Regions from separate parts of the Arthrobacter sp. 10L430 genome, predicted to be linked through region 1. Evidence: predicted binding sites of a transcription regulator. Region 1 holds the regulator's gene; each other region holds the start of a gene.

Evidence for each region. Region 1 encodes HrcA, which represses chaperone genes, less so after heat shock. Its sites were predicted from a motif close to TTNGCACTCGNNNNNNNCGAGTGCNAA; they were not measured.
Region 2: AC1DDG_RS00175 (FmdB family zinc ribbon protein) is a predicted target of HrcA. The motif match lies at 3,211-3,237, and genes of this name have one in related genera.
Region 3: groES (co-chaperone GroES) is a predicted target of HrcA. The motif match lies at 1,977-2,003, and genes of this name have one in related genera.

What each region holds. Positions count from the first base shown of each region.
Region 1 covers NZ_JBFTJD010000005.1:117,976-123,145, reverse strand. Annotated here, with positions in the region: gene AC1DDG_RS07055 (DUF3097 domain-containing protein) at 1-548, opposite strand, end outside; gene hrcA (heat-inducible transcriptional repressor HrcA) at 761-1,774, shown strand; gene dnaJ (molecular chaperone DnaJ) at 1,833-2,960, shown strand; gene AC1DDG_RS07040 (16S rRNA (uracil(1498)-N(3))-methyltransferase) at 2,963-3,733, shown strand; gene AC1DDG_RS07035 (GerMN domain-containing protein) at 3,788-4,702, opposite strand; gene AC1DDG_RS07030 (PhoH family protein) at 5,090-5,170, shown strand, end outside.
Region 2 covers NZ_JBFTJD010000001.1:39,058-44,227, forward strand. Annotated here, with positions in the region: gene AC1DDG_RS00160 (AAA family ATPase) at 1-1,684, shown strand, start outside; gene AC1DDG_RS00165 (hypothetical protein) at 1,696-1,899, shown strand; gene cpaB (Flp pilus assembly protein CpaB) at 1,922-2,656, opposite strand; gene AC1DDG_RS00175 (FmdB family zinc ribbon protein) at 2,847-3,113, opposite strand; gene AC1DDG_RS00180 (5-formyltetrahydrofolate cyclo-ligase) at 3,263-3,874, opposite strand; gene galU (UTP--glucose-1-phosphate uridylyltransferase GalU) at 3,964-4,869, shown strand; gene AC1DDG_RS00190 (GNAT family N-acetyltransferase) at 4,876-5,170, shown strand, end outside.
Region 3 covers NZ_JBFTJD010000001.1:17,375-22,544, reverse strand. Annotated here, with positions in the region: gene groL (chaperonin GroEL) at 1-1,446, opposite strand, end outside; gene groES (co-chaperone GroES) at 1,523-1,819, opposite strand; gene AC1DDG_RS00095 (hypothetical protein) at 2,039-2,440, opposite strand; gene AC1DDG_RS00090 (THUMP-like domain-containing protein) at 2,494-3,732, shown strand; gene AC1DDG_RS00085 (shikimate 5-dehydrogenase) at 3,762-4,580, opposite strand; gene AC1DDG_RS00080 (glycoside hydrolase family 3 protein) at 4,704-5,170, opposite strand, start outside.

The DNA.
Region 1 (5,170 bases):
CTGGACTCCTTGGAATCCGGGACGAGGTGGTCCACAAGGACCCCCAGCCTCCGCCCGGGACCTGGGCGGAACGCCGCAACCGCACCGGCCAGGTCGTCGATGCCGTGCAGGGGCTCGACGACGATTCCCTCCACCCGGAGGTCGTCGCCCCAGACTTTTTCCACCAGTTCGGCGTCGTGCTTGCCTTCCACCCAGATGCGGCTGGCCTTGGCAACCTGGGCACGCTGGCCCTCCACCCGGACCGAACCCGAAGCCGTGCGGGTGGCCGTGGCGGAACCTGCGCGTTTGGCCGCCGGTGCCGGCGGCATTAGCCGGATGGGCCTGCCCTCCAGCAGGAACCCGAACCCCAGCCTGAAGGACCGTGATTTGCCGCGGCGGTCCTCGAGCGCCACGACGTGCATGCCGCCGGACTTCTCCACTCGCGTCACCGCCCCGACCCAGCCGGACTGGACGTCTTCCAGCACCATTCCGCGCTCGACCGGAACCTCCGGCAAATCGTTCTTGGCGGGCGCTGCAATGTCCTGCGGGCCCCAGGTCTGGTACTGCATAGTTCACACCGCTTTGCACTAGGAAGTTGCCACCACGGGCCTGGAACCGGCCTCCGGCGGAATCTGCCCGGAATTTCGCCCGGAGCGGTACCAATGCTAACAACGGGCGGTCTCATATTAGACTTGTTAGCACTTAGGCATGTCGAGTGCTAACGATGGGTTTGTCGGGCGCCCCCTGCCCCTGCCCAGTAACGGTCGATCGGAGGTGGACTATGAGCGAGCCACGCAAGCTCGAGGTGCTGCGCGCCATTGTCGAGGACTATGTCCATTCCCGGGAGCCCGTGGGATCCAAAGCCCTCGTCGAGCGCCACCATCTTGGGGTCTCAAGCGCCACCATCCGCAATGACATGGCGGCGCTCGAAGACGAGGGGCTCATCACCGCTCCGCACACCAGCGCCGGCAGGATTCCCACCGACAAGGGCTACCGGCTCTTCGTGGACCAGATTTCGGCCGTCAAACCTCTGTCTCAGGCCGAGCGCCGGGCCATCCAGTCACTGCTGGAGGGGGCCGACGACCTCGACGACGTCCTGGACCGGACGGTAAGGCTCCTCGCACAACTGACCAACCAGGTCGCCGTCGTGCAGTACCCGCACCTGAGCCGCGCCGTGGTGCGGCACATTGAATTTGTGCAGCTCGCCCCCCGGAAAGTCCTCATCGTGCTGATCGCCGACTCCGGGAAGGTCGAACAGCGGGTCATCGACGTCGGCCAGGAACTCGGCGACGACACGCTGACCGCGCTCCGGACCCGGTTCCTCACGGGCGTCGCCGGCACGGCACTGACAATGCTGCCGCACCACCTCGCCGCTGTCGTGGCGGGCTGCGCTCCGGCGGAGCGTCCGGCCGCCGTCGCCCTGAGCAAGGCCCTGGAAGGGCTCGCGCACAGCAGCAGGGAAGACCGGATGGTCATGGCCGGCACCGCGAACCTGGCCAGGTCCAACGTGGACTTCCCGCTCAGCATCGGACCCGTTCTCGAGGCCCTCGAGGAGCAGGTGGTCATGCTTCGCCTCCTCAGCGACATGGCGCAGGACCCCCGCGGAGTGGCCGTGAGCATCGGCAGGGAGAACCCTTACGACGGACTCGCGGAGGCGTCGGTGGTTGCCACCGGCTACGGACCGGACGCCACCGCGAAGATCGGCATCCTTGGGCCCACCCGGATGGACTATCCCACCACCATGGCCGCCGTCCGTGCGGTGGCCCGCTACCTTTCGAGGATTCTCGGACCGTGACCCCACGGCCCAGTGAACCCCGCACCCCAGGCAATACAACCAGGAAGAGATACGAACTTTGAGCAGCCACTACGACGTTCTTGGAGTCTCCCCGGAAGCCACCGGAGAAGAGATCAAAAAGGCCTACCGCAAGCTGGCCCGCACCCTGCACCCGGACGTCAACCCGGGGGAGGACGCCTCGGAACGGTTCAAGGCCGTCACCCACGCCTACGAAGTGCTGTCCGACCCGCAGAAGCGCAGGGTCTATGACACCACGGGCAACGAGAACGGCACGGACAACGGCTTCGGCGGCGGCAGTTACGCCGGCCAGGGCTTCGCGTTCCAGGATATATTCGACACCTTCTTCGGAGCCGGCGGAACCTCGGGCCCGGCTTCGCGGGTGCGCAGGGGACAGGACGCCCTCATCAGCGTTCGGATCGACCTGCGTGACGCAGTCTTCGGCGCCAATAAGAAGCTGGAAGTCGACACTGCCGTCACCTGCCCCACCTGCGAGGGTTCCTGCTGCCGCGAAGGCACACACCCTGAACGCTGCGACATTTGCGGCGGCAGCGGCCAGGTTCAGCGGGCAGTGCGCTCTATCCTCGGCCAGGTCATGACGACGGCCCCCTGTGGTTCCTGCGAAGGCTTTGGCACTGTCATCAAGGACCCTTGCAACGAGTGCAACGGCCAGGGCCGCATCCGCAGCCGCCGGTCGCTGACCATCAAGGTTCCTGCGGGCGTCGCCACCGGCACGCGCATCCAGCTTTCCGGGCAGGGCGAAGCCGGCCCGGCCGGCGGTCCTTCCGGCGACCTCTACGTGGAAATCCGGGTCAACAACGACCCCACCTACGTCCGCGACGGCGACGACCTCCACGCCACGCTCAACATCCCCATGACGGCTGCGGCCCTGGGCACAGAGATGAGCCTGGACACCTTCGACGGAAAGCAGGAAATCGACGTCAAGGCGGGTACCCAGTCCGGCGAGATCATCACCCTCCGCGGCCTCGGGGTCACGCACCTCCGGGGCTACGGCCGCGGCGACCTCAAGGTGCACCTGCAGGTCGAGACGCCATCCAAGCTCGATCCGGCCCAGGAAGACCTGATGCGTCAGCTGGCCAAGCTCCGCGGCGAGCAGTTCTCCGAGGGCAAGCTCGCCGCCAGCGGCGGCGTCTTCGCGAAGCTGCGGGACCGCCTCGGTAACCTGTAGCGGTGAGCAACCCCGTATTTTTCACCGCCGCCGGAACGCTCGACGGCGCCCATCCCGGCTCGCTGTTCGTGCTGGACGGAGCGGAAGCGCGGCACGCCGTGACAGTCAAACGGCTGGCCGTCGGGGAGGCGGTCGACATCGCCGACGGTGCCGGCCGGCGCCTCACCGGGACAGTGGAGCGGGTAGCGCCGGGAGAACTGACCGTGGAGTGTTCTTCCGTCACGATTGAAGACCGGCCCGGCGTTCGCCTGGTGCTGGTCCAGGCCCTTGCCAAGGGCGACCGTGACGAACTGGCGATCGAGACGTCCACGGAGCTTGGCATCGACGCAGTCGTCCCGTGGCAGTCGGAACGTTCGATCGTGAGGTGGAAGGCCGAGCGGGCGGCCAAGGCCCACGCCAAGTGGCAGTCCGCCGTGTCCGCCGCCGCCAAGCAGGCACGGCGGGCCTGGATCCCGGAGGTGCGTGCCGCCGTCGACACCCAGGGACTGGCGGCGCATGTGGCCGACGCCGCCCTTGCTGTGATCCTCCACGAAGATGCGGTGAAGCCACTGCGCGGGGTGCTGGAGGCCTGGCGTGCGGCCGGCCTGCCGGCGGATGGCCCTCAGGAGATACTCCTGATCGTAGGGCCCGAAGGGGGCATCAGCCCGCGCGAGGTCACCAAACTGTGCAGCGCCGGCGCCGTGACCGCTCTCCTGGGACCGCACGTGCTGCGGTCGTCCACGGCCGGGCCAGCCGGCGTCGTCATCGCAAGTGATGTTTTGGGCCGCTGGTAGCGGCGGTCAGGTAGTACACGCGATCCAGCAGCAGGCGCTGTCCGGCAGCAGCTGTCAGCGGACCGCGAAGCCCCGGGTGTCCACGTTGAGTTCGTCGTCTGCCTGCCTGCGATCGATCTGCGAGACGCGGATCTCGTAGTTTCCCGGGGCCAGGTTGACCGTCAGGCCGAAGACTCCTGAAGCATCCGCCGCCGCGGCCGCGGTGGCCTCGCCGTTCAGGTACTTCTCCTTGTCGCCGTTCTCCTGCACCTTCAGGATCTGCCAGCGCAGCTTGCCACCGGGAACCGTGCTGCGGCCGTTGACGTTGACGCGGCCGTCGGCGACATCCACCCCCTCCTGGGGGTCAATTATCCACACCGGGGCCACCATCCCGGCACTGCGTGCCATGGGGGCGCCAAGCTTGACGTGCCTGAACGCCAGGTAATCGGTGTGGCCATCCACAAGGATCACCACTTCAATCTGCTGGCCGGCGTCGATCAGGCCGGAGCTCGCCCCGGCAGCCGTCGCGGTGTACACGAGTTGCTGGATGGCCCGCTGCGCCATGTCGGCGTCGAGATTGCTGTTGAACGCGTCGGCGGAAACGTCCACGGTGATCACGTTCGTGCCGGAGATGGACGTGGCCAGGCTCTTGGGGTTTTGCCAGGGCGTAAAGAAGTCCGGATCAAGCGGAGTTTCGGACATCATGGCCCGGAGTGCCCTCGTGATGGGGTTTTCCTCGTCCGGCACATCCCGGAACTCCCGGTACAGGAAGACGTTGGTGTTGCTCCGCCCAATCCAGTAGACCGGCGCCTTGTTGGAGGACTGCATCGTTTCCAACGGGGCGCTGGTGGTGGGAACGCCGTCCGTGCCCGCCGCCTTCAGCGACTGGGAGGGAACGTTCGATGATGTGACCGCGGGATCAGGGTCGGCGACGCACCCCGACAGGAGCAAAGCGGCAGGAAGCAGCCCAAGCAGCAGCGCGGAACGCATCCGCGCTGCTGCTTTCGGGCCGGTGGTTCCTGGCTCCCTGATGTCCCTGATCCCTTCGAATGGCCGGTAGGCTGCCCGACATGTGCGGCCGGCACCCGGTGTCGCCGGCGGCTGCGGGCAGGCGGAACCAATGCCCGCCGTCTGTCATTCCAGCATTGCACAAGGCCCCCGGGCGCAGGGCGCCTTTGCCCGCCGGGGCCGGAACTGCAACGGGAACGATATGAGGCCGATACAAAGTTGATACCTAATTGCGGGAACCCCCTTACCGAAAAGGCTGCTGCCGTCGCTGCACCGGACGGTGAGGGCACCCGCACGCTGGCGTAAGATGGAAGGACTCAGAAGGGTTATTTCGAACTGGAGGGAACCAGAGGCCTGCGGGCCGGCACCATGACTGAATCAGCAAACGGAAAGCGCCGCCTCAACACCGGGGACCGCACCACAGGTGACTTCCCGCATACCCTGCCCGGT
Region 2 (5,170 bases), on a different contig from region 1:
CTGGAGCGCCGGCATCGCGGAGAACCCGCGCCAGGCGGACCTCCTCCGGAGCCTCCTCAAGGACGGGCGGGTCACTCTTGCGGCGCTCACGGCCCAGGCTCCCGCGCTGGTTCCCATGCTGGTACCTGTCTGGTCGGTCAGCCCGTACCTCATGACCGGTCTCCTGCCGGCCGAGCAGAAATTTGACGCCGTGGTGATTCTCGACGCCGAAGCGACCTCGCTCCAGGCGGTCCTGCCCGCCGTGGCCCGGGCCAAGCAGGTTATTGCCTTTGGCGACGACAAGATTGCGAGCCCCCGTTCCTTCACGGTGGCGGTGGAGCGGCTCGCTGCCGGGGAACCCACGCACCAGAGTGTGGGGAGCGCCTTCAGCGCCCTTGCCGAGGTCTTGCCGATGTGGCGGCTGCGGTCCGTCTACCGCGCGGTGGACGAGGACCTCGTCCTGCAGCTCAGCAAGGGTTTTTACGACGGCGGCCTCCGCCGGCTGCCCGAAGGCCAGTCCGCGACTGGGCTGGACCGTGCCCTGCTGGTGGAGTACCTGCCCGACGGCACGGGACTGCCGAGCGCGGACCACGAGGGCGTGGAGTCGGTAGTGGCCGAAGTGAACAGGGTGGTGGAGCTGGTGTTCGAACACGCCCGCTTCCGTCCGCGCACGTCCCTTGCAGTCGTCACCGCCAGCTTGCGTCACGCCGCGAGGATCGGCGAGGCGATCCGAACGCAACTGCCCAACTATCCGATGCTCGCCGAATTCTTCACCGCGGGCGAGGAATCGTTCCGCGTCGTGGATCTGGAGCGTGCCCAGGGTCTGGTCCGCGACCATGTGATTTTCTCCCCCGGCTATGGCCGGACGCCCCACGGCCGGGCACTCCATAACTTTGGTCCGCTCTCTGCCGAGGGCGGCCGTGCCAAGTTTGCCCTGGCAATGACCCGCGCCCGCCAGTCCCTGCATGTCCTGACATGCTTCAAGCCGGAAGACCTTGACCGGACCCGGCTGGCACACGGAGCGGTGGACCTCTATGAGTTGCTTGACCGTGAAATCGCCGGCAACACCGACCTCGGGACTCCGGCTTCCCGTGCCGCGGCCAGCGAGCAGGCGCTCGGGGCCGATCCGCTCGTGGCCGACCTGGGCGACCGGCTCCGGGCACGCGGGGCCCGCGTCTGGCACCAGTACGACGGCGTCATCGACGTCGTGGCCGCTGCCGACCCCCTGAGCACAATGGGCCAGGACGAGGCCGAGATTCCGCGCCCGGTAGCCATCGAGTCTGACGGCACCGAGCAGTACCGGCAGATGACGGTCCGTGAACGCAGCAGGCTGCGCCCGCAGCTTCTGGAGCGCCTCGGCTGGCGGTATATGCCGCTGTGGACGATTGAGGTGTTCACGGATCCATCGGCGTGCGCTGACCGGATCGGCGGCTACCTCGGACTCGAGAAGCCGGCTCGTCCCGTCAGGTCCGCGGCGGGGCCGGGCTTCCTCGATGACGACGTCACAAGCCTGGGGGGATCCTATGAGCCGTCGGCGGATCAGGAGCCGTACCGGCAAGACCCGGACCAGGACTACGTCGAAGATGAGGACCGGGACGACGACGATAGGGACGACGTGGACACCCCGGATCAGGACGAGGTAGAAACCGGCGCCGAGAACGATTACGACGGTGATACCGAGGACAGGCAGGAGAGAGCGCAGTGAATCGTGATGCAGTGAATAGTGAATCCAGCCCGGGTTCAACGCCTCCCACTCCCACTGCGGCTCCCACTCCGGCGAAGCCATCGGGTCCGCTGGAACCGGGCAGCGCGGTGCCCAACAAAGCGTCTGAGGACGATCCCAGGGCCTGGGGCGACTCTGAATCCGACAACGACCATGATGCCTGGCTCAAGGAGCAGAAGCCGCCGCACTGGGGCTAGCCGTAGCTGAGTTCATGCGGTGTCACGGGCCTGGGCCCACGAGTACGAAAAAGAGTTTTCCCTGCGTTGACGCCCCCGCCAGGGCGCTTGCCTCTGCCGGGGTGGCGGCCACCACCATCAAACCGTCGGAGTCCCCGGAGCTGAGCCACTGGCCGTCCTGGCCCTCCTCGGCCGAGGTCCACAGTACGGGCACCGCCGTGGCGAGAACTTTGGAAGCCGCCTTCTGCTCATAACCACTGCCGCTGGTGAGTACGACGTTGACGAGCTGGCCGGGGGAGACGAGCCGGATTGACGAGGGGTCCGCCATCCGCAGCGGCACGGCGGCTGAGCCGGCTGGAGCGCCGGTAAGCAGGCCGGGCCCCACTAGCTGGGCGTCTGTGAAGAGTTGCCCCTTCCGGAGCGGTGCGGCCAGTTGCTTGCCATTCAGTCCCGTTGCTTCCGTAAATGTTCCAGCGGAGAGCATGGAGGGCAGAACGTTGATGGTGGCCACGTCTGTGCTGCCAAGCGTAGCCCCGGCCGGCAGGTCCCGTGCGGCGGCGAGAGCCGAGACTGTGTGTGCGGGGGCCGGGGTGAGCTGGTGGACGGCGATTCCGGCCGCCCCACAGAGCAGTAGCGCCACAGCCAGGCGGCGGTTGCGGTTCAGCCAGCCTGCCAGGCGGCCGGTCCGGGACCGCCCGGTCCGGGGCACGGCATTGCGCCGGTTGGTGCGGGCGGCGGGACGGGAGGCCCTGAGGGGAAACAATCCGATGGCTGGCATGCTGCCACGCTACGGAGCCGCCGCTCGTCAGCAACAGGTGACTGCCGCTCTATGTGGAAAACGTAAATGTGGTGGAAAACGTCCACAGGCAGGCAAGCCCCTACGCGGGAAACTGCGCTTTACTCAAAACTGCGTCTTGCACAAGACTGCGTTCTGCAGAAAACTGCGCGCTACGAAGTACGCGGTCGGCTCAGCTGGCGGCAGCGGCAGGCGCGCTCGAGGGAGCGGCGGCCGCCGGCGATGACGTGGCGGGCGACGGTGAGACCGTGCTGCCCTTGGCGTCGCGCGAGTCCGTCCGGTAAAAACCGGAGCCCTTGAAGACGACGCCGACGCTGTTGAACTTCTTGCGCAGGGTCCCCTGGCATTCGGGGCAGGACGTCAGAGTGCTGTCGGTGAATGACTGCACGATGTCAAAGGCATGGCTGCAATCCTTGCAGGCATAGGCATACGTGGGCACTGTAGATCCTCCTCTTGGACAAACGACAGGTCCAGTGCTGCCAAGTCGCCATCTCCGGGAAGATACTGGACGGAATTCCGTGCCGGAAATGGCTCCATTAGCAGTCGCAGGGCCTGAGTGCCAATTCTATCACCTTGCTGCGGTAACCATCATGTCAGTTGGACCACACCGGAGGGTGTGAGCACCGCGTCGACGGGGCGGTCAAAGCTTTCAACAGGAATGCTCGAGGCGGGCAGGAGCTCGGAATCGTAGATGACCGCGGCCCTGGGTGCGTGCACGCCGGTTGCGTCCATGGCTGCCAGGAACTTGTCGTAGTATCCGCCGCCCTGACCGATCCTGTTGCCGCTTCCGTCCACGGCCGTGGCAGGCAGGAACATCCCTGCCACATCCCCGATCGCCTCCAGACCGTGCCGTTCCCCTGCCGGTTCCTCGATGGGGGCGTACCTGCTGCGGACAAATTCGGTGGCAGGATTCCACAGGACCCAGCTGAGAGCACGGTCAGGTTCGCAGACTGGCAGCAGCACCTTGTGGCCAGCCTGGAAGAGCGCCGTTATGAGCGGGAGCGTAGGCGGCTCGAAGGCCACGCCCAGGTAGGCAGTGAATGTCGCCGGTCTGCCGGCTGCGATGCTGTCCGCCCAGGACAGCCCATGAACGGCGATTCCGGCTCCCGCGGCCGACAGGACGTCGGGCTGCATTCCCACCCGGATCTTCCGGTGCCGGGAGCGGATCTCATCCTTTGATGGCGGGGTCTCTGGTGACATGGTGCCTCATTCCTTGTCGCGCGGAATCCCGGCCGGGCCACTGCCGGAAGCATTAACCGTATGAATGTTCCCTCCGATACATTAGTCCAGTGACTTCCACTAAGCCTTCAGTCCGCAAGGCCGTCATCCCCGCTGCGGGACTCGGCACCAGGTTCCTGCCTGCCACCAAGGCCATGCCCAAGGAGATGCTGCCGGTGGTGGACAAGCCCGCCATCCAGTACGTCGTCGAAGAGGCCGTCAAGGTGGGCCTCAATGACATCCTCATGATCACGGGCCGGAACAAGCGCGCCCTGGAAGACCACTTCGACAGGGTTCCCTCGCTGGAGTCAATGCTGGAAGCCAAGGGCGACACCACCAAGCTCGAATCCATCCAGGCGGCCAGCAACCTCGGCGACATCCACTACGTCCGCCAGGGCGACCCCATGGGCCTTGGCCACGCCGTACTGCGTGCAAAGCAGCACGTCGGCTACGAGCCGTTCGCGGTACTTCTTGGCGATGACCTCATCGATGCACGGGACGAGCTGCTCAGCACCATGATCGAGGTTCAGGCCAAGACCGGCGGCTCCGTCGTCGCCCTGATCGAGGTGGAACCTTCCCAGATCAGTGCCTACGGCTGTGCCGACATCGACGAAACCGACATGAACGGTTACGTGCGGATCCGCAAGCTTGTGGAGAAGCCCGACGTCGATGAAGCGCCGTCAAACCTGGCCGTGATTGGCCGCTACGTGCTCCACCCTGCCGTCTTCGACGTCCTCGAAAAGACGGAGCCGGGCAGGGGCGGGGAAATCCAGCTCACTGATGCACTTCAGGAACTTGCCGCGGGGACCGGCGAGGGCTACGGCGTGTACGGCGTGGTGTTCCGCGGCCGCCGGTACGACACAGGGGACAAGCTCAGCTACCTCAAGGCCTGCGTCCAGCTGGCCATCGACAGCGACGACCTGGGCCCCGGCCTGCGCGAGTGGCTGCCCGAGTTCGCCGCCAGCCTGACCAAGTAACTCCCCATGAGGGTCAGCCACATCTGGCCGGTCACCCTGGAGTGCGGGGACCTTGTCCTGCGCCCTATCAGATACCGGGACCGCAGGGAATGGACAGAGGTCCGTTCACGCAACAGTGAGTGGCTGGCACCCTGGGAGGCTTCCAACCCCGCGCCGGGCGGTGCTCTCCCTGATTACCGGCAGATGGTGCGGTCCCTGAATGCCCAGGCCGCCCAGGGGACGGCACTGCCATTCGTGATCGCGGCATGGACTCCCGGCTTCCGCGACCCCGTCATCGTTGGGCAACTGACGGTCTCCTCCA
Region 3 (5,170 bases), on a different contig from region 1:
GGACTTGGCGTTGAAGCCGTTGTTGTTCTCGAGCTCGGCAACCTTGGCCGTGACGACGTAACCGTCGAAACCGGCGTTCTGGGCAATCCAGCGCAGCGGCTGGACCAGTGCGCGGCGGACGATGCCCACAGCTGCAGCTGCGTCGCCCTGGAGGGCCGTAACAGACGGGTCCTCATCGAGTGCCTTCAGTGCGTGGATGAGAGCGGAACCGCCGCCCGCCACGATGCCTTCTTCGAGGGCAGCGCGGGTGGAGGACACTGCGTCCTCGATGCGGTGCTTCTTCTCCTTCAGCTCGACCTCGGTGGCTGCGCCGACCTTGATCACGCCGATGCCGCCGGAAAGCTTGGCCAGGCGTTCCTGGAGCTTTTCCCGGTCCCAGTCGGAGTCGGTGCGGGTCAGCTCGGCGCGCAGCTGGGCAACGCGTGCTGCAACGTCCTCGGCGGAGCCGGCACCGTCAACGATGGTGGTGTTGTCCTTGGTGACCGTGATGCGCCGGGCGGTACCCAGCACCTCGAGGCCGACGGAATCCAGGCTCAGGCCCAGTTCCTGGGAGACAACCTGCGCACCGGTGAGCGTGGCGATGTCTTGCAGCATGGCCTTGCGTCGGTCACCGAAGCCCGGTGCCTTGACGGCAACGACGTTCAGGGTGCCGCGGATGCGGTTGACGATCAGCGTGGAGAGGGCCTCACCGTCGATGTCCTCAGCAATGATGAACAGCGGCTTGGAGCTCTCCAGCGCCTTTTCCAGCAGCGGCAGGAATTCCTGCACGGCGGAGATCTTGCCCTGGTTGATGAGGATGAGGGCGTCCTCGAGGACGGCTTCCTGGCGTTCAGCGTCGGTGACGAAGTACGGGGACAGGTAGCCCTTGTCGAACTGCATGCCCTCGGTGAGTACCAGCTCGGTCTGCGTGGTGGAGGACTCCTCGATGGTGATCACACCATCCTTGCCGACCTTGCCGAATGCCTCGGCCAGGAGCTCGCCGATCTCGTCGCTCTGGGCGGAGATGGCTGCCACGCTGGCAACCTGGGTGCCTTCAACAGGACGGGCGTTCTCGAGGAGGCGTGCGGCAACGGCTTCAACCGCGACCTCAATGCCGCGCTTGATCTGGCCCGGCGCGGCGCCGGCAGCAACGTTGCGCAGGCCTTCCTTGACCAGGGCCTGTGCCAGCACGGTGGCGGTGGTGGTTCCGTCGCCGGCGACGTCGTTGGTCTTGGTGGCTACTTCCTTGGCCAGCTGCGCGCCAAGGTTTTCGTACGGGTCATCCAGCTCGATTTCCCGGGCGATGGTCACGCCGTCATTGGTGATCGTGGGGGCGCCCCACTTCTTGTCCAGCACGACGTTGCGGCCGCGGGGACCAAGCGTCACCTTGACTGTGTTGGCGAGCTTGTCGATGCCGGCTTCAAGCGACCGGCGGGCAGCGTCGTTAAACGCAAGCTGCTTTGCCATGGTTTTGTCCTTTCAAGACAGAAACCCCGTGCTGCCGATCGGTCAGACCAGATCAGCGGCACGGGGATCCAAAGAGTTACTTTACGACGATCGCCAGAACGTCGCGGGCAGACAGCACGAGGTACTCTTCGCCGCCGGTCTTGACTTCAGTTCCGCCGTACTTGGAGTAGATAACGACGTCGCCGATGGCTACGTCGACCGGAACGCGGTTGCCGTTGTCGTCAAAGCGGCCGGGGCCAACTGCAACAACTTCGCCTTCCTGCGGCTTTTCCTGTGCGGAGTCCGGGATGACCAGGCCGGAAGCCGTGGTCTGCTCGGCTTCGAGCGGGCGGACAACAATACGATCCTCAAGAGGCTTAATAGAGACCGACACTCGGACCTCTCCTTTTCGTCAGCAAATTCATGGACAGTAAAACTGTTGCGCCTTGGCGGCAGACCGTCGTCGCGGTGCCGGCAGCAGCCAGGCTGGCAGTTCTTCATGTGTTAGCACCCTCCTAGGGAGAGTGCTAATGACGACTCTATGTAAGTGGTTAGCACTCGGTCAAGGTGAGTGCCAGAATTTCGTCCGCGGTGAACAGCCGGTGCGCTGCCGTCAGCGGTCGGTGAGGGCGTCGAACCCCACGTCTTCGCCGCCGTCGTCGTCGCCGTCCGGCGCGTTCTTGCGCTGGCGGACGAGAATGACGGCGGAGGCGGCGGCCGTGAGCGCCGAGACGATGAGGATGACAACGCCGCCGATGCGGGCCCCCGAGTACAGCTCCCGGATCTGGCGCGCCTCGTCGGTCGCGTCGTTGATGTCCTTGCCGCCCACCGAATAGACGGTGGCGTTGAAGGAGTCCAGCAGGAAGATGATCACCAGGAGCACGAGGCAGACGACGGCGACAGCGGCGCCGGCGATCAGCGCGGTGCGCGCGTACCGGGCCAGGTGCGAAAACCGGGCCGGGCCGGTGCGGCTGCGGTCAGGCTGATCGGGGCTGGGCGTTGCGCTTGGTTCCATTCAGACCACCCTATCGGCAAGCGGCCGGCGGGCACTCCACTAGGCTTGATTGCATGTCTGACGCACCGCAGGACCAGATCGCACAGCTCCTCACCGAAGAAGGATGGCAGCTGCTGGCCTCGCTGGGTCCGTACCGCGAGGACCAGTCCTTTGCGCTCAACTCAAGCCTCCGCAAGGCCGGGCACTCCCCCGACCTCGTGTCCGCAGTACTCACCCAGTCCCGGCTGCGGACCAGGGCGGAAGGAAAGTTTGGCGAGTTCGCCCGCCAGATGCTGTTCACGCAGGCGGGCCTCGAGCAGGCCACCCGGCTCAACGTGGCCGCCAGGCATGCCCAGCGCTTCGCCCAGGCGGGCGTGCGGCACGTTGCCGATCTCGGCTGCGGCCTGGGCGCGGATTCCATGGCGCTGGCGTCGCTGGACATCGCCGTGACAGCCGTGGAGGTCGATGAGACCACCGCCGCGTGCGCCACCATCAACCTCATCCCGTTTCCGCACGCCACGGTGGTGCATTCGGACGCGACGTCGGTTTCCCTCGGTGACGCGGACGGCGTCTGGCTGGATCCGGCGCGGCGCACTACATCCACATCCGGGACTAAGAGGATCTGGGACCCGGAGGCCTTTTCGCCTCCGCTGTCCTTCGTCGAGTCGCTCGCCGCATCAGGGCTCGCAGTGGGTGTCAAGATGGGCCCCGGCATGCCGCACGACTCCGTGCCGGCCGGCTGCGAGGCGCAGTGGGTCTCGGTGGGCGGCGACGTCACCGAGGTCTCGCTATGGTTCAATGCGGTGGCCCGGGCCGGGGTGCGGCGGGCGGCGCTGCTGCTCGGACCGCAGGGGGCGGCGGAACTCACCAGCGCGGAGGATTTCGGCGGCGGCCCGGCGGCTCCTGTGGGGCCCGTGGAGGGCTACCTCTACGAACCTGACGGCGCCGTGATCCGCGCCGGCCTCGTGGCGGACCTGGCCCTGCAGCTGGGCGGACACCTCGTGGATGAACATATTGCCTACATCTGTGCCCCGGCTCTCGTGGACACCCCCTTCGCCCGCGCTTACAAAGTCCTGGAGGTCATGCCGTACAGCGTGAGGGGACTCAAAGCCTGGGTGAAGCAGAACGGCATCGGCGTGCTGGACATCAAGAAGCGCGGCACGTCGGTCACTCCGGAGGAGCTCCGGAAGCAGCTCCTCCCGGCGGGGAAGGGCAGCGGGAAAAAAGCAGGAAAAAAGACGGCCACCCTGGTCCTCACCAGGATCGGTGACGAGAGAGTGACCGTCTCCGTGGAGCCGGTCCAGCCGGGCTAAGCCCTTCCAGGGCCCTACCAAAGCGTTCGCTACTGCGCGCGCACGAACGCTTCGGCGTCCCGCACCTGCTCGTCGGTGGGGCGGATGCCGGTATACAGCACGAACTGTTCCAGCGCCTGGATGGTGGCCACTTCCGCGCCGGTGATGACCTGTTTGCCGGCCGCCCGCGCCGCCTTGATAAGAGGCGTCTCTGCCGGCAGGGCCACGACATCGAACACCACCTTGGCGGCCTCGACGGCTTCGGCGGGGAAGGACAGCGAGCCGGCCTCAGGGCCACCGGCCATGCCGACCGGCGTGACGTTGATGACCAGGTCCGCCGTGGCGCCGCCGAGCTCGGCGCTCCACTGGAATCCGTAGAGACCGGCGACCGCCCGGCCGGCGGTCTCGTTCCGGGCGATGATGGTGACGTCCTTGAAGCCGGCGTCCCGCAGCGCCGCCGCGGTGGCCTTGGCCATTCCGCCGGCGCCCTTGAGCAGCACCGAGGATTCCGCGGGCACCGCGTTGCGTTCCAGCAGCTGCTCGATCGCGGTGTAGTCGGTGTTGTGGGCGGTGAGGCGGCCGCCGTCGTTGACGATGGTGTTCACCGAATCGATGGCCTTGGCCGACGGGTCCATGGCGTCGACGAGGGCGATCACGTCTTCCTTGTACGGCATGGAGACGGCGCAGCCCCGGATGCCGAGGCCGCGGACGCCCGCGATCGCCTGGGCCAGGTCGGTGGGCGCGAACGCTTTGTAGATCCAGTTCAGCCCGAGCTGGTCGTACAGGTAGTTATGGAAGCGGGTCCCGTTGTTGCTCGGCCGGGCCGAGAGCGAGATGCAGAGGGTCATGTCTTTATTCAGAATCGGCACCCCTCCATTAAACGGGCATGCTGCCGGCTGCCACCCCCGGCAGGCCGGACGGCTCGCGGAATCTCTGGTTTGTGACGCTCGGCGGCGGTCTTTCGGGACGGCAGTTTTTCGGGACGGCGGGCGTCAGGGACAGCCGGAACCCTGGCGGTAAGGTCCGACGGCGGCCGGAAGCTTGCCGGGGGCCGTCGCCTTGCCGGCCAGCACCGCCAGCAGGGCCCGGAAGGCGCCGGGCGTCCGGCCGTACAGTGCCACTTTGGTGGGTGCGGAAGACCCGGCCAGCGGCCACGGCGCGTCGAGGGCCACGGCGATGTCTCCGCCCGCAGGAGCGCCGCCGTACCCGATGAGGGTGACCAGCGGTCCTGCACCCAGCGCGATGCCCGCGTCCCTGGCAGCAGCGGCAAAGAGCGCCCTGTCCGGAGCCGTCCCGCCCGTCACCCGCAGCCGGCCAGGAACCAGCGGGCCTCGGCATTGCCCCACGAGGACCGTGACGGCCCGGGCGGACACTCTTGCCGACACGCTCCCGGCGCTGCCCGGAAGAGCGTTGAGTTGCGCCGGCTTGTTTCGTCCGCGCCAGATCATCATGGTGACCA